DNA from 4 places in the Burkholderia sp. 22313 genome. Region 1 is predicted to be linked to each of the others. Evidence: riboswitches for the same ligand, from Rfam matches in the RefSeq annotation. Region 1 holds a riboswitch; each other region holds the start of a gene.
The links. A riboswitch is a leader RNA that binds a small molecule or an ion and turns the genes downstream of it on or off. The one in region 1 is predicted to bind cobalamin.
Positions count from the first base shown of each region.

Region 1 (4,188 bases):
GTCAGCCACAGCGTGCTCGATTGCCCCGGCACCGCGACGGGCGGCGACACCCAGCGGCCGCCGGCCGTCAGTCCGCGTGCCGCGTGGCCCGGCAGGTAGCGCTCGCGCAGCAGCGCCAGGACGTCGGGAATGCGCTCGGGCTCGAGGGTGATTTCGTCTACGATCTGGATCATGCGCGGGTCGTCTCGGAGGGTTCGCGGCGGGAAGCGAAACCGGCCGCCTACGCCGTTCCGGCGAGGCCGGAAGCGGCCGGCATGGATAGCATTCTTGCGTGGCGGCGCGCGGCGAACCCCTACCGGCCCGCTCACCGGCCCCTGTCGCAACGCTCACATTGGGAGACACATGAAACAGCGCGCATTGCCGGCACGCGGCCGCGTGCTGCCGGGCCTCGGCGCCCGCCTGCTCGACGAACTGGCGCGCAGCGGCGTGCGGCCGACGCCATCGCCGCCATCGCCGGCGTCGCCTGCCGTGGCCGCCGCGTCGGCCACGACGCCCCGCGGCTTCGTCGCGCTGTATCGCGACGCGATCGAGCGGCTCGAAGCGCAGGTCGCGCGCGGCGACGGCCATCCGCCGATGCGCAAGCAGGAAGTCGACCTGATGTGCCGCTGCCTGCTCAGTTGCGCGACGCTCGCCGAGGCGATCCGCTGCGCGGCCGAGTTCTGCGAGATGCTGACGCCGCGCGCCGGCGTGCTGTCGCTGACGGTGCGCGACGGGCACGCGATGTTCCGGATGGATTCGCTGCGCCGCACACGCAGCCCGGCCGCGTGCCTCGTCGACCTGACCGGGCTGTTCTGCTATCTGCAGCTGTTCGGCTGGCTGATCGGGCAGCCGCTGCGGCCGGACGAAGTCTGGCTCGGCCATCCGCGCCGCGACGACGCGATGCCGCTGCTCGGCCTGTTCAACGCGCCGGTCCACGTCGGCCGCAAGACCTACGGCTTCGCGTTCGACGCGACGCGGCTCGACGCCCGCGTGATCCGCCAGCCGGGCGAGCTCACCGCGTTCCTCGTCGATTTTCCGTTTCGTCTGATCGATGCGACGCCGGCCGTCGTGTCATGGTCGCAGCAGGTGCGCGGCTTTCTCGACGCGGCGCTCGCCCGCGAGCAGGCGCTGCCGGCGCTCGCGGAGCTGGCGGCGTGGCTCGGCGTCAGCGAGGCGACCTTGCGGCGGCGGCTGAGCGCCGAAGGCAGCGGCTACCACGTGCTGCGCGAGCAATGCCTGGCCGACGTCGCGCGACGCTGCCTGCGCGAATCGGACTGGCCGGTCGCGCGGATCGCCGCGCATCTCGGGTTCGGCGGCGAGGAAGCGTTCCGGCGCGCGTTCGTGCGATGGACGGGCGTGGCGCCGAGCCGGTTCCGGCGCGACGGCAGCGCCGCCGGCATGCCGTTTCATCAGACGTGAAACCCGACGGGAAGCGCGGTTCGAACGCCCCAAGCGCAAGGACCTGGAAAACATTCGGCGAACACTGACGTTTTTTCGCATCCCGGGCACCCCGGCAATTGACGCACCGGAGCGCTCGCCATTACGCTTGCGCGCTGATGGTTCCCCGGAACGGGATCAAAAGGGAACGCAGGGAGGCCACGCCTCGAATCTGCGGCTGCCCCCGCAACTGTAAGCGGCGAATCCGCGCCACCGCACGCCACTGGGAAACCGGGAAGGCCGGCGCGAATGACGACCCGCGAGCCAGGAGACCTGCCATCGACCCGAGGTCCAAGCAGCCGCACCGGGCGGGGTGTCCCGATGCGCCAGGCACCGCCGTTGGCGGTCGCTCCGTTGCATGGACGGCCCGACCTCAGGACCCTTCCGATGTCCACGCTTGCCGAATTCGCTTCCACGCGGGAAGCGTCGCGCCCTCGCATCGCCGCCCTCACGCGCGGCGTGCCGGCGCGCGTCTCGTTCGTCACCTCCATCACGTTCGACACGTGCGATGACGACTCGCGCGACAACCGCACATGCTGCCCGGCCTCTCCGCGAACCGACACGAACCCGGGCGGCACGCACCGCCCTCCGCTTACGCTCGCCGTACCCGCAACACGATCACGCTTCGCTGCCTCATGAACCTTCGCCACCTTCTCGCCACGTCCGCCGCCACGGCGCTGCTCTCCCCGATCGCCCATGCTGCCGGCGACACGGCGCCTACGCAGGCGCAGCCCGCGGACGGCGCTGACCTGCCGACCATCAGCGTGACCGACACGCGCCACCTGCCCGAGTCGTTCGACCAGCGCTATGCGACCACGCAGGTGCTCACGCGCGCCGATCTCGACCGGCTGTCGCCGAACGACCCGAGCATCACGCAGGCGCTCGCGACGCTGCCGGGCGTGACCGTCTCGCAGACCGGCGGCCCGGGATCCTCGGCGTCGGTCAGCATTCGCGGCTCGTCGGCCAGCCAGGTCGCGGTGTTCATCGACGGGATCCGGATCGGCTCGCCGACCACCGGCGTCGCGCCGTGGGCCGACCTGCCGACCGAAGCGTTCGAGCGCGTCGAGGTGATTTCGGGGCCGGCCGCCGCGTCGTTCGGCGCGAACGCGATGGGCGGCGTCGTGCAGTTGTTCACGCGCCGCGCGGCCAACCAGCCGAACCGGACCATCGTGTCGTTCGGCGGCGGCTCGAACAAGACCTTCGACACGCAGTTGCGCACGTCGGGCACCGTGCCGTCGACGGGGCCGCTCGCCGCGCTCGGCGGCCTCACCTACGCACTCGGGCTGCACGACTACAACACGGCCGGCATCGACGCGACGCGGCCCGTGTTGCCGTACCACGAGGACGGCCGCAATCCGTACCATGCGCAGGATCTCGATGCGCGCCTCGGCTATGCGCGCGACAACTGGTCGATCTCGACGTTCGCGCTGGTTCACCGTTCCGACCTGTCTTATGACAACGCCGGCTATGCGGACCGCCAGCTCGATCATCAACTGACGACCGGCCTCGCGTTCCATCTCGACATCACGCCCGACACGCAGTTCGACCAGTCGTTCGGTTATGCGAACGATCGCCAGTTCCTGTATGCGAGCGACCCGACCATTCCGACCGACCAGATCAACTCGCAGCGCATCACGTCGTCGACGTCGCTGACCCATCAGGCGCACGGCTTCCATCTGTTCGGCCTGCCGCTGTCCGGCGAGACGAAGATCGCGTACGACTTCACGCGCGAGCAGGCGTTCCTGCCGATCGACGTGCCGGACGGCGTGCCGACGCGCAACGATTCCGCGTTCTCGCTGCATCAGTCGGCGACGCTCGGCAGCGTGACGATGTTCGTCGCCGGCCGTCACGAGATCATCGCGGGGAAAGCCGTGAACACCGGCAACGCGGCGCTCGCCTGGGCGATCACGCCGGTTTATACGGCGCGCGTGTCGTACGGCAACGCGTTCCGCCTGCCGAGCTTCAACGACCTGTATTACCCCGGCTACGGCAATCCGGACCTGAACCCCGAACGCAGCGATTCGGTCGAGGCCGCGCTCGACGCGAACACCGCGTACGGCACGTTCAGCGCCGCGATCTACGACACGCGCGTCAACAACCTGATCGCGTACAACCCCGCGACGTTCTCGCCGATGAACATCGGCCGCGCGCATATCCGCGGCATCGACCTGTCGTACAAGGGCACGATCGGCCGCTCTACGCCGGTGAGCGTCGCGATCGGGTTCCTGAACCCGCAGGACGAAACCAACGACAGCTGGCTGAACCGCCGGCCGCGCCAGACCGTCAGCGTGAACGTCGACCACACGTGGGACGAATTTCACCTGCACGCACTGAGCACGGGCGCGTCGCTGACCTACGGCGGCACGACGTTCGACGACCCGGTCAACACGACGTACCTGCCGTCGTACCTGAGCGTGAACCTGCGCGCGTCGTACCGGATCAACGCGCATCTGACGGTGTCGGCGACGCTGTCGAACCTGTTCGACCGCCAGTACATGACCGCGTACGGCTACAACACGCTCGGCCGCACCGCGTTCGGCAAGGTCAGCTATACGTTCTGACGGGCTGATGCGGAGGCCTCGGCGCGGTGTGCGGCGAGGCCTCGGTCGGGAAGTTGGCCGGGGCAGCGCCGACGGGTCGGGTCAAGTGCGAGCGGTCGTGAAGCCGCACTCGTGCGGGGGCATGTCATGAATCCACCGTCCGCCACGAGCAAGCGCGCCGTGTTTACTGCTCTGGTGGCCGCAATGGCGAGTACACTGAAAACGCCATAGA
Region 1 covers NZ_JBQEON010000005.1:59,754-63,941, forward strand. Annotated here, with positions in the region: gene ACTJKF_RS06280 (hypothetical protein) at 1-173, opposite strand, end outside; gene ACTJKF_RS06285 (AraC family transcriptional regulator ligand-binding domain-containing protein) at 343-1,398, shown strand; cobalamin riboswitch at 1,520-1,711, shown strand; gene ACTJKF_RS06290 (TonB-dependent receptor domain-containing protein) at 2,052-3,977, shown strand.

Region 2 (4,188 bases), on a different contig from region 1:
TTCGGACTTCATCAGCCAGTATTGCATGGATCGTGATCGACGCAGAAAGAGGCTGCTACAAAAGGAAACGGCATCGGGACTCGCCCGATGCCGTTGGATAGGCCCCCGCCTTGGCCGCTAGGCCGGCATCCTGAACCTGGGGTTCAGAATTGGTCGCAGTTAGCAGCACATCGGGTACATCAGACAGAGTGACGCGCGCGCCCGTGCTACAAATTTCCGCAACCGTGCACATGGCATTGGTTCAAGGAATATATGACCTTGGCGAACCAGGCAGGGAAGCTGATTGAACTGTGTTTCGTTGCGCCAATTTGACCACCGTTGATCGCCGAGATCAAGGGGAATCGACGCATCGATCAAACGTTACTGCGTCTCGTGCTGTGCGAGCACCGCGCCGAGCTGTTCGTTCATCTGGTGCATTGTACGACGGATTTCTTCCGCCGGAAATGCTTCACCGTGCCGCACGCTCGTTTGCAGCCGCAGCAATTCCGAGGCGAGCGACAGCGCGGCCATCACCGCGATGCGATCGGTGCCGCGCACCGAGCTGTTCGCGCGGATCTTCGACATTTCGGCGTCGACGCGTGCGACGGCCTCGAGCAGCGCCGCTTCGGTTTCGGCCGAGCAGGCGAGCCGATACGGCTGACCGAGAATCGAGACTTCGATCTGCTTGGTGCTCATGCATGTTCTCCGTGGCTGGCCGCGTCATCGCTGCCCGTGCGCGCCTGCGCATCCAGCAGATCGAGCTGATTGTCGGCTTGCTCGGCGTTCTTCGTGCGCGGCAGCTTTTCGAGAATCGCGTTCAGTTTGACCTGGGCGTCGTCGATCTTTGCCGACAGCGTGTCGCGCTCGGCCGCGAGCGCATTGCGTTCGTCGCGCAGTTGCGCGAGTTCCGCGCGGACGGTGTCCGCTTCCGCGCGCATTTGCGCGACCTGCTCCTCGAGCGCGAGCCGTTCCGAGTGATAGCGCTTGTTCAGCGAAATCAGACGGCCAATATTTTGAGATAAGGTTTCGAGTTCGTTGAGCATCTGCTGCGTCCTCTAAAGACCCAGCATTTTAGCGCGGAATAACGCGCATTCCGACATCTGTAACGTTTCCAGTCGTAACACCCCGGCTTCATGCCGCGAATACGCGGGTCCGGCACGCCTTTCGCACGCGTTTTCGACGCTTTCTTGACGCTCGCGCGGCCCGCTCCTAAACTGGCGCCGCCTCGGTGCTCGCGCGTGCGTCGCGCGGTTAAACGGGAAGCAGGGCGCGTACTCCGCCCGGAGATCGCCAACCTGCGCTGCCCCCGCAACGGTAAGCGGCCGCGTCGCATGACGCAGGCCGGCTCGGGCGCGTTTCGCGTGCAGGTTCGCACGTGGGCGCGGGCCACTGCGCGCGACACGCGCGGGAAGGCGAGCCGGTATGCCGCCAGCCCGGATACCGGCCGAGGCGAGGAGCCCGCACGGGCTTCGTGACGCGCGGCCTGCGGGGAAGCGGGGCGCGCAGTGCTTCACGGGACTTGTCTTCGATGCTGACCCCAATCGTCCACGTGGCATCCGGCGCATGCCGTGGCTTGCCGTTTGCCGCGGTCGCGCGGACTGCGGTGCATGCCGATTCGTCCGGATCGATGGCGACGCACGTCGTCGTCACGCGAATCGACCCGATGCCGCACCTTCCACTATATTGCGCAGAACGCCGGCCGCGCGAAGGTGCGGCCCGACGGCGCGCGGCCGTCGCATGCCGGCATGACCGACGTGCGGCGCTACCGCCGCAACCACCCGTTCAACAAGGATGACGAGCTTGTCTATGCCTGCAATACGCCGCAGCGCGCCCGTATCGCGCGCGGCCGGCCACCGCGGTCAGCCGACGTGTCGCGTGTCATGCACGGCGCCGCGCGTCGCATGAGCGCCGCGCGTGCCGCCGCGATCTGGGCCGTGCTGGCGGCCGTGGTCGCGGTGCTGTTCGTCGCGTCGCTGTCGATCGGCAGCGTGCCGATGTCGCCGTGGCAGGCGCTTGGGTCGCTCGTGCCGCATGGCGGCGACGCGCTGTTCGCCGACATTGTGCGCACGCTGCGATTGCCGCGCGCGCTAGCAGGCTTCGCGTGCGGCGCGCTGCTCGCGCTGGCCGGCGCGCTGCTGCAGGTGCTGCTGCGCAATCCGCTCGCGGAGCCGTACGTGCTCGGCGTGTCCGGTGGCGCGGCGGGTTTCGCGCTCGTCGCGATGATCGCGGGCGCCGCGTGGTGGCTCGTCGATGCGTCCGCGTTCGCCGGCGCGCTCGTGTCGGTCGCGCTGGTGCTGGGGCTCGCGCGCCGCGAGCTGTGGCGCGGCGACTCGCGCGATGCGTCGCCGCGACTGCTGCTCACGGGCGTCGTGATCGCGGCCGGGTGGGGCGCGCTCGTCACGCTGCTGTTGTCGCTCGCGCCCGATGCGCGGCTGCGCGGCATCATCTTCTGGCTGACGGGCGACCTGAACGGCGTGACGGCGCCGTGGTTCGCATGGGGCGCGCTGCTGCTGGCCGCCTGTGTCGCGCTGCCGGCCGCGCCGCAACTGAACGTGCTGCTGCGCGGCGACGCGACCGCGCTCGCGCTCGGCGTGCCGGTCGCGCGACTGCGCGTGCGGATCTATCTCGTCGCGTCGCTGGCCGCCGCGGCGGCAGTGACGACGGCCGGCACGATCGGCTTCGTCGGCCTCGTCGTGCCGCACGCGCTGCGGCTCGCCTTCGGCAACGACCAGCGCATGCTGCTGCCGGCGGCAATGCTCGCGGGCGGCGGCGGCGTGATGGCGGCGGACCTGCTCGCGCGCACCGCGATCGCGCCCGCGCAATTGCCGGTCGGCGTGATGACCGCGTTGGCCGGCGTGCCGGTGTTCCTGTGGATGTTGCTGAGGAGACCGATGCGATGACGCACACCGCACCGCACACCGCCGGCGACATCGCCTATGCGGCAGTCGACCTGACACTGAAGGCCGGCGAGCGGACGTTGCTCGCCGGCTTCACGCAGGCGTTCCGGCCCGGCGAGATCTGGTGCGTCGCGGGGCCGAACGGCGCCGGCAAGACGACGCTGCTCGCGACGCTCGCAGGCCTGCAGCAGCCGGCCGGCGGCCAGGTCGCGATCGACGGCCGGCCGCTCGCTGCGTGGCCGCCCGAACAGCTCGCGCGGCGCCGCGCGCTGATGCCGCAGCAACTGCACGACGCCTTCAGTGCGACGGTATTCGACACGGTGCTGCTCAACCGCTTTCCGTATCTCGGCGGCTGGGGCTGGGAGCGCGACGGCGACCGCGCGGCCGCGCACGACGCGCTCGCGACGTTCGGGCTGACCGCGCTCGCGTCGCGCGACGTGCTGTCGCTGTCGGGCGGCGAGCGGCAGCGCGTCGCGCTGGCCGCGACGCTGTGCCAGGACGCGCCGCTGATGTTGCTCGACGAACCGCTCGCGCATCTCGACCTGCATCACCAGATCGACGGCCTGACCGCGTTGAATGCGTGGCTCGACGCGGGCCCGCGCACGGTGCTGTTCTCGTGCCACGACCTGAATCTCGCGCGGCGTTTCGCGACGCACGCGCTGTTGCTCGACGGCCGCGGTCACGCGTGGGCCGGCCCCGTGCACGACGTGCTGACGCCGGCGCGCGCGAGCGACGCGTTCGGCTATCCGCTCGTGCTGATCCGCGAGAACGGCCGCGACGCGCTGTTGCCCGCGTGGCCCGAGCGGCGATGATCTTCCTTCTTTCGACGCGCGGCACCGGCCGCGCCAACGAGGCAACCTTCCGATGACGAATTCGACCGCCCAGACCGCCGAGACCGCCCACACCGATTTCCCGCCCGCGATCGCGCCGCTCGACGACGTGCTGCGCAAGCGCCTGCAGCATGTGATCGATCACAAGACCAAGCCGCCCGGCAGTCTCGGCCAGCTCGAGGCGATCGCGCTGCAGATCGGCCTGATCCAGCGCACCGAGCGGCCGCAGGTGCAGCGCCCCGTGACGATCGTGTTCGCCGGCGACCACGGGATCGCGGCCGAGGGCGTGAGCCCGTATCCGCAGTCGGTCACCGCGCAGATGGTCGCGAACTTCCTGGCCGGCGGCGCGGCGATCAATGCGTTCTCGAGTGTCGCGCAGAGCGCGCTCGAGATCGTCGATGCGGGCGTCGCGTCGCCGCTGCCGGTGTCCGACCGGCTCGTGTCGCTGCCGGTCGCGCGCGGCACGCGCAACTTCGCGGCCG
Region 2 covers NZ_JBQEON010000004.1:59,359-63,546, reverse strand. Annotated here, with positions in the region: gene ACTJKF_RS05110 (EVE domain-containing protein) at 1-27, opposite strand, end outside; RNA gene ssrS (6S RNA) at 99-280, opposite strand; gene ACTJKF_RS05100 (cell division protein ZapA) at 361-675, opposite strand; gene ACTJKF_RS05095 (ATPase) at 672-1,022, opposite strand; cobalamin riboswitch at 1,189-1,442, shown strand; gene ACTJKF_RS05090 (FecCD family ABC transporter permease) at 1,881-2,879, shown strand; gene ACTJKF_RS05085 (ABC transporter ATP-binding protein) at 2,876-3,688, shown strand; gene cobT (nicotinate-nucleotide--dimethylbenzimidazole phosphoribosyltransferase) at 3,741-4,188, shown strand, end outside.
Region 2: it holds a riboswitch for cobalamin, as region 1 does, so the genes downstream of both, ACTJKF_RS05090 (FecCD family ABC transporter permease) here and ACTJKF_RS06290 (TonB-dependent receptor domain-containing protein) in region 1, are expected to answer to the same signal.

Region 3 (4,188 bases), on a different contig from region 1:
GGTCGAGGTTCGGATCGGCGCGGCGCTGCGCGTCGACGGCCTGCGGGTTCTCCGCGAACTGGCCGCTCGCGGCGGCCGGCCCGTCGACGACGGTCACGACCGCGTCGACCGTGAAGCTGTTGCGGATGGTCGGCCAGTTGAAGGCCTGGACGAGCGGCTTCGGCAACGCGAGGCCCGACGTCTCGATCAGCACGTGGTCGAGGTCGGCGCGGCGCTCGACGAGCGCTTCCATCACCGGGTAGAACTCTTCCTGCACGGTGCAGCACAGGCAGCCGTTCGCGAGTTCGTACAGCTGGCCGGCCGCTTCGTCCTGCGCGCCGTCCGCGTCGTCGCAGCCGATGCCGCAGCCCTTGAGGATTTCGCCGTCGATGCCGAGCTCGCCGAATTCGTTGACGATCACCGCGATGCGGCGGCCTTCGGCGTGCTGCAGGATGTGCCGCATCAGCGTGGTCTTGCCGCTGCCGAGAAAGCCCGTGACGATCGTGACGGGAAGCTTGCGTAGGGTCATGGTGGGTCCTGTGGAGAAAAGGGAGTCAGGCCGAGAGCGTCACGTCGATCTCGTCGTAGCGTTTGAGGCGGTAGATTGCGGCCGATACGATCCAGCACGCGAGGAACAGGCCGATCACGACGTAGCCGAGCATCCCGAAATGCGAGGCGACCATCGTCGAGAAACGCCACACCGGGCCCTGCAGCGAGAGTTTATCCGCGAGCAGCGCAAGCACCTCGATGCCGCCGATCAGCGCGGCAACCAGCACCGACACGAACGTGATCGTCATGTTGTAGTAAATCTTGCGGATCGGCCGCACGTATGCCCAGCGGTATGCGCCCATCATCAGGATGCCGTCGGTCGTGTCGACGAGCGTCATGCCTGCGGTAAACAGCGCCGGCAGCGCCATCACCGACCAGAACGACATGCCGCCCTGCACCTGCGTCGCCGAAATGCCGAACAGCGCGATCTCGGTCGCGGTATCGAAGCCGAAGCCGAACAGGAAGCCGACCGGATACAGGTGCCAGCTGCGCGACACGAGGCGGAACAGCGGCCGGAACAGGCGCGCGAGCACGCCGCGCTGGTTCATCAGCATGTCGAGATCGGCATCGACGATCGCCTCGCCGCGGCGGGCCGCGCGAAACGTCCGGTACACGGAGATCAGGATCAGCAGGTTCGCGGCCGCGAGCACCAGCAGGAAGAACGCGGACACGCTCGTGCTGATCACGCCGCCCCAGGTCTTCATGCTCTCGAAGCGCGCGAGCGACGCCGCGGTCAGCGCGACGGCCACCGACATCACGATCACCACGGTCGAATGCCCGAGCGAGAAGAACAGGCCCGCGCCGAGCGGGCTGCGGCCTTCCTGCATCAGCTTGCGCGTGACGTTGTCGATCGCGGCGATATGGTCGGCATCGACCGCGTGGCGCAGCCCGAACACGTACGCGAGCAGCGCGGTGCCCAGCAGCACGGGCTGGTCGCGAAACGCGACGAAGGCCCAGATCCACGCGGCGACGTTGAATGCGACGAGCAATGAGTAGATCGCGACGATTTTGCCGCGCAGCCCGGACGGACTGTCGTTGAACAGGCGGAAGAACGAGTCGAGCATGATGCTCCCTTGCGAACGGTCGACATGATGAATGCCAACACGGCTGCCGCGTGCCCTGCCCGCGCCGCCTGCCGCTCGCCGCGCCGGCCCGCGCGCATGCTGCGGACGGATCGGCGGAGGAAGCGGGAAACGCTCGGACGTCCGGGCGTACTGCGGCCGTGGACGATGCGCCGCCTCCCCGCGGCGCTGAACCCAACGTTTCGGCCGGTATCCGGGCTGACGAACACGCCGCTTCGCCTTCCCGGATGCGCGGCATCCAGTGGCGGTCGTCCGCATGCGACAGGCATGCGGCGAAGCGGCGCTGCGTCGCGCTTGCGCGCGACGCGTTCGCTTACCGTTGCGGGGGCAGCACAGGTTGGCTCGACTGCGGCGCAGGCAGGCTCCCTGTTTCCCGTTTAACTGCGCGCGCCGGAGCGGCACGCGCGAGCACCAAAACGCGTGCGAGTGTAGGCGGCGGTGCGGGGAGCGTCAAGGCGGGACGGGCCGTCCGGGGGCATTCGGCCGGCGCCCGGCATGATGCCGGAAGCCGTATCCGGCCCTTGCGCGGCAGGTTCGCGCGGGCCGGCCGCTGTGCTATCGTATGCGCCGCGTTCGGTGCTCGCATGCGCATTCCGTGCATGCAGTTAAACGGGAAACAGGAGGCGGACATCCGCCCGGCCTGTGCTGTCCCCGCAACGGTACGCCGCCCGCGCGCCGCGATTCCCCCGCACGCGCCCAGGCCGCCCGCGATGCCACTGCCCTTCAGCGGGCGGGAAGGCTGCGGCCTGGCAAGCGGCCAGCCCGGATACCGGCCGACGCAAGGGGCGAGCCTGCGGCTCGCCGAACGCCCGATCCGCGGGGGACGGATGGGGTGCGCATTTCGCCCGCGCTCGCGCGGGCTTCGCCCGATCCGTCATGCACTGCCTGTCCGCCGGCCGCCGATGTGCCGCTCGCTGTCCCCTTTCCACTGCCACGACACGGTGCGCGCCGTGCCGCGTCCGATGAGCCGCGCCTGGCTCGTCGGCGCCGGCCCCGGCGACGCCGATCTGCTCACGCTGAAGGCCGTGCGCGCGATCGCCGCGGCCGACGTGCTGCTCGTCGACGATCTCGTGAACCCCGACGTGCTGCGCCATGCGCGCGCCGACGCGCGCATCGAGCACGTCGGCAAGCGCGGCGGCCATGCGTCGACCCCGCAGGAAACGATCGTCGCCGCGATGCTCGCGCACCTGCGCGCGGGCCGCAGCGTCGCGCGGCTCAAGGGCGGCGATCCGTTCGTGTTCGGCCGCGGCGGCGAGGAGTTGCTCGCGGTCGGCGCGGCGGGTTTCCCGGTCGAGGTCGTGAACGGCATCACGGCCGGGATCGCCGCGCCGGCCGCGCTCGGCATTCCGGTCACGCATCGCGGCGACGCGCAGGGCGTGATCTTCGTCACGGGCCACGGCGCGGGCGCCGACGAACCCGACTGGCGCGCGCTGGCCGCGACGCGCATGACGATCGTCGTCTACATGGGCATTCGTCGGCTCGCCGCGATCGCGGCCGCGCTGCTTGACGGCGGCCTGCCCGGCGACACGCCGTGCGCGGCGATCGAAAACGCGACGCGCGACGCACAGCGGCACGTGCTGGCCACGCTCGACACGGTCGTCGAGCGCGTGGCCGCGACCGCGATCGGTTCGCCCGCGATCGTCGTGATCGGCCGCGTCGCGGCGCTCGCCGACGATCCCGCGGTGCGCGCGGCGCTCGGCGGCCGCGGCTGATGCGCGTCGCGCTCGGCGTCGGGTTCCGCGCGGGCGTGAGCGCCGCGCAACTCGACGCCGCGATCCGCGCGGCGCTCGCGCACTACCCGGGCGCCGCGCCGGCCGTTATCGCGACGCTCGCCGACAAGGCACGGGCCCGACCGCTGCGCACGCTGTGCGCGCGACGCGGCTGGCCGCTCGTCGCATTCGACGCGGCGCAGCTCGCGCAATGCGCCGAACCGGCATTGAGCGGCCCGTCGACTGTCGCGCTGGCGCGTTTCGGCGTCGCGGGCGTGGCCGAGCCGTGCGCGCGGCTGGCGGCACCCAACGGCCGGCTGCTCGGCCCCAAATCCATCCTGGGCGGCGTGACGGTCGCGCTCGCCGGCCCGCTCTGAATCCTTTGTTCCGCTTTCGACAGGACGACTCCCGATGAAAACCGATGCCGAATCCCATCAACGGATGACCGAACGCCGTCGCGCCGGCCATGAAAAGAAGCAGGCTGCCGCCACGCAGGAAAAGGGCCTGCTGATCGTCAACACCGGCAACGGCAAGGGCAAGAGCACGGCCGCGTTCGGCATGGCCGTGCGCGTGCTCGGCCACGGCATGCGGCTCGGCGTCGTGCAGTTCATCAAGGGCGCGCTGCATACGTCCGAGCGCGATTTCCTCGGCGCGGTCGCGCAATGCGACTTCGTGACGATGGGCGACGGCTACACGTGGAACACGCAGGACCGCGACGCCGACATCGCGACCGCGCGCAAGGGCTGGGACGAGGCACGCCGAATGATCGAAAGCGGCGAGTACCGGATGGTGATCCTCGACGAGCTGAACACCGTGCTGAAGTACGAATACCTGCCGCTCGACGAAGTGCTCGCGACGCTCGCCGCGCG
Region 3 covers NZ_JBQEON010000008.1:58,628-62,815, forward strand. Annotated here, with positions in the region: gene cobW (cobalamin biosynthesis protein CobW) at 1-508, opposite strand, end outside; gene ACTJKF_RS09005 (HoxN/HupN/NixA family nickel/cobalt transporter) at 534-1,592, opposite strand; cobalamin riboswitch at 1,778-2,041, opposite strand; cobalamin riboswitch at 2,167-2,402, shown strand; gene cobA (uroporphyrinogen-III C-methyltransferase) at 2,513-3,322, shown strand; gene ACTJKF_RS09015 (cobalamin biosynthesis protein) at 3,322-3,696, shown strand; gene cobO (cob(I)yrinic acid a,c-diamide adenosyltransferase) at 3,731-4,188, shown strand, end outside.
Region 3: it holds a riboswitch for cobalamin, as region 1 does, so the genes downstream of both, ACTJKF_RS09005 (HoxN/HupN/NixA family nickel/cobalt transporter) here and ACTJKF_RS06290 (TonB-dependent receptor domain-containing protein) in region 1, are expected to answer to the same signal.

Region 4 (4,188 bases), on a different contig from region 1:
CAGAGCGGCGGCGGCAGCGCCTCGGTCGTCACCGGATAGACGAGCGGCAGTTGCGTCTGCGCGTCGAGCAGGTGCGCCTCGACGATGCCGTACGCATTGCCTTTCTTGCCCTTCGCGACGAAATACGCAACCACCGGCGCGGCCTGCAGAACGCGCAGCGCCTTGATCGTCATCAGTTCAGGGTCGCCGGGGCCGACGCCGACCCCGAACAGGCGTCCGCGCGGGGCGGTCATTCGGCCTCCGTCGCGAGTGCGTTGACCGCGGCGGCGGCCATCGCGCTGCCGCCGCGCCGGCCGAGCAGCGCGACGTACGGCACGCCGCGGCTGTTCGCGTCGAGCATCGCCTTCGACTCGGCCGCGCCGATGAAGCCGACCGGAAAGCCGAGAATCAGCGCGGGGCGCGGCGCGCCGGCGTCGATCATGTCGAGCAGGTGGAACAGCGCGGTCGGCGCGTTGCCGATCACGACGACGCTGCCGGCCAGATGCGCTCGCCACAGTTCGAGCGCCGCGGCCGAGCGCGTGTTGCCGAGATGCCGCGCGAGGTCGGGCACTTCCGGCTCGCCAAGCGTGCAGAGCACGCGATTGCCGGCCGGCAGCCGCGCGCGCGTGATGCCTTCGGCGACCATCTTCGCGTCGCACAGGATCGGCGCGCCCGCCGCAAGGGCGGTGCGGCCCGCCGTGCCGGCGCCGGCCGAGAAGCGCAGGTCGTAGACGACATCGACCATCCCGCACGCGTGGATCACGCGCACCGCGAGCTTCTCGAGATCGGGCGGAACCCGCGACAGGTCGGCCTCGGCGCGGATCGTCGCGAACGACTGGCGGTAGATTTCCTGCCCGTCGCGAATGTAGTCAAGCATCGGTGGTGTCCTGGCTGTGCCGCGCGCCCGTGAGTCGGGCCGCGGCCTGGTCAATCGTCAGATGGCGCGCGAGCGGGGCGCCGAGGCCCGCGCCGGCATCGCGCCGGTAAAGGTCGTAGCGGGCGGGCGCCACCGCGACGAGCGTGTGTGTAGCGGGGTGCGGCAGCGCACAGTGGCGCTCGCAGCCGGTCAGGTGCACGTCGGCCGGGTATGCGACGCGCGCGGCGAGCGCGAGCGCATCGCGTTTCGTATCGGCGCGCGATTTCGCGCAACCCGCGCTGCCGGTGCAGGCGACGAGCGACGCCAGCGGGGCGGACGGCGTGCAGACGAGACCGAGCGACGCGAGACCGTCGAGCACGGCCGGCGCACGTTCGTGCCGCACGCCGTGCACGAACACGCCTTGCCACGGCGTCATCGACAGCGTGCCGTCGCCATCGGAGTCGGCAAGCGCCGCCAGCCGTTCCAGTTGCGTCGCGTCGAGCCGGCCGAGCACGCATTGCGCGCCGATGCTGCTGTGCTGCGTGTCGAGCGACGGCCGGGCGCCGAAGCGCAGCGCCGGATCGGCCGGCGTACGCCGCCAGCCGGCCAGTGCCGGATCGGTGTCGAGCGGAAAGGGCGCGTAGTGCTGCGTGCGCTCGCGCAACGCGCATTCGCGGCCGGTCGCGAGTAATCCGCGCATCCGCGTGACGTCGGCCGGCGCGAGATCGAGAAACGCGAGCAGTAACGCATGGACCAGCGCGACGGCCTGGTCCGGCGCCACGTCGAACGACGCGGGCGAATCGTCCGACGAAACCGGCGGACAGCCGGCCAGGCCCGCGGCGATGCGCACCGCGCCGTCGCCGCGACGCCACGCGGCGAGCCAGATGTCGTGCGGATGATCGAGTGCCGCGACCGCTTCGCCGCCGTCGAGCTGGATCGAGAATTTCGGCGACAGCTCGCCACGGCGCGGCTCGCGCGCGAGCATGTCGAGCAACGGCAGCGCGAGTGCGTGGCTGTCGAGCAACGCGTCGGGATCGCGCCCCGCGAGCGGGCTGAGCATCAGGTTGCGGACGTCGTCGGCCGCGGCGAGCGCGGCGCGGTCCGGAGCCGGATCGCCGCGGCTCGCGCGCGGGCCGAGCCCGGCATCGAGCAACGCGCTGGCCAGCGAATCGGCCGCGCCGTCGCGTATGCCGCGCAGCTGGAGATTCGCGCGATTGGTCGCGTCGATCGCCCCGGAGCCGTAGGCGCGGGCCGCGGCGGCGATCGCGCGCGCCTGGCGCGCATCGAGCCGGCCGCCCGGCAGCTTGATCCTGCACAATCCGCCATCGGCGGCCGCGACGACGCGCATGAGCCCCGGGCAAGCCGACGGGCGCACGACGGACGACGCAGGAATCGAAACGGGGGCGGAACTCACGGGATACCGGGACAGTGTCGCGCCGCGGCCAACGCATCGGTACACCCCGCCCGACGCCGACTGGCACGCACGCACTTTCAGGCCGGCAGGTCTCCTGGCTGACAGGTCGGCGCCGGCTCCCGGCCTTCCCGGTGAATCCAGTGGCATGAGGGGGAGCGCGGCTCGCTGTCTACAGTTGCGGGGGCAGCCACAGCGGCGCGAAGCGCGCCCTGTGTTCCCTCTTCGGCCCCGAAGGGCACCGGCGAACGAACGGCCGTAGGATACCCGATTTCCGCGGTGCTTCGCGACCGCCGAACGGGTGCCGTGACCTAGGCGAAACGGCGTCCGGCATCGGCGCCCCGGCAGATGAAACGCGCGATGGAACACGGTACCATGCCGACTTTCGCAACGCGGACGGCCGCACCGGCGCCTTCACGGCCGCCGTGCGGCGACTCGATGGAATCGGATGAAGGGGAAGGGTGCATGACGGCGTGGCTGACGATAGTGGGCATCGGCGACGACGGCTACGCGGGGCTCGGGCGCGGCGCGCGGCGCGCGCTGTTCGAGGCGGCGCGGGTCGTCGGTGCGAAGCGGCACCTCGACATGCTGCCTGCGCGGCTGCCGGCCGCCCGCGAAGCGTGGCCGTCGCCGTTCGATGTGTCGGGCCTGCTCGCGCAGCGCGGCACGCCGGTCTGCGTGCTCGCGAGCGGCGACCCGATGCTGTTCGGCGTCGGTGCCACGCTCGCGCGCGAACTCGCCCCCGACGAATGGCGCGTGCTGCCCGCCCCATCGTCGCTGTCGCTGGCGGCCGCGCGGCTCGGCTGGGCGTTGCAGGACACCGGCGCGGTGTCGCTCGTCGGCCGGCCGCTCGCGACGCTCGCGCGTCACCTGCTGCCGGGCCGGCGGCTGTTCGTGCTGAGCGCCGACGGCCGCACGCCGGCCACGGTCGCCGCCGAACTGACCGCGCGCGGCTTCGGCCCGACGCGCATCAGCGTGTTCGAACATCTCGGCGGCCCGCTCGAGCGGCGTCTCGACAGCCTCGCGCAGGACTGGCACGTCGGCGAAACCGCCGCGCTCAACCTTGTCGCCCTCGACTGCCAGGCCGGCCCCGATGCGCCGCGCCGTGCGCTCACGCCCGGCCTGCCCGACGACGCCTACCGCCACGACGGCCAGTTGACCAAGCGCGACATGCGCGCGTTGACGCTCGGGCGCCTCGCACCCGCACCCGGCGAGCTGCTGTGGGACGTCGGCGCGGGCAGCGGCTCGATCGGCATCGAATGGATGCGCGCGCATCCGTCGTGCCAGGCGATCGCGATCGAGTCGCATGCGGAGCGCCAACGCTTCATCGAGCACAACCGCGACGCGCTCGGCGTGCCGGGCCTGCAACTCGTCGCGGGCCGCGCACCCGATGCGCTCGCGGGGCTCGCCGTGCCCGACGCGGTCTTCATCGGCGGTGGCGCGACCGCAGCCGGCGTGCTCGACGCGTGCTGGCGGGCGCTGAAACCCGGCGGCCGGCTCGTCGCGAACGCGGTCACGCTGCAAGGCGAACTGGCGCTCGCCGCGTGGCGCGACGCGCACGGCGGCACGCTCACGCGTGTGTCGCTCGCGCACGCCGAGCCGCTCGGCCGCTTCGACACGTGGCGGCAGCCGTTGCCCGTCACGCTGTATGACGTGCGCAAGCCCGATTCCGCGGTCGCGGACGCCGCGCACGTCACGGACCTCCCCTGATGCGCGACGAAACCCCCGAACAACCGGCACCGCTGCGGTTCGGCTACACGACCGGCAGCTGCGCGACCGCGACGTCGCTCGCCGCCGCGCGCCTGCTGCTCGCGGGCCGCGCGGACGATGCGGTCGAGATCGTGTTGCCGAAGGGGCAGCGCGTGATGATGCGGCTCGAGTTCTGCCGCGCCATGGCCGACGGCGCCGAGGCCGGCACGCTCAAGGACGCCGGCGACGATCC
Region 4 covers NZ_JBQEON010000008.1:36,601-40,788, reverse strand. Annotated here, with positions in the region: gene ACTJKF_RS08920 (precorrin-2 C(20)-methyltransferase) at 1-233, opposite strand, end outside; gene ACTJKF_RS08915 (precorrin-8X methylmutase) at 230-856, opposite strand; gene cobG (precorrin-3B synthase) at 849-2,210, opposite strand; cobalamin riboswitch at 2,317-2,507, opposite strand; gene cbiE (precorrin-6y C5,15-methyltransferase (decarboxylating) subunit CbiE) at 2,712-3,956, shown strand; gene ACTJKF_RS08900 (cobalt-precorrin-5B (C(1))-methyltransferase) at 3,956-4,188, shown strand, end outside.
Region 4: it holds a riboswitch for cobalamin, as region 1 does, so the genes downstream of both, cobG (precorrin-3B synthase) here and ACTJKF_RS06290 (TonB-dependent receptor domain-containing protein) in region 1, are expected to answer to the same signal.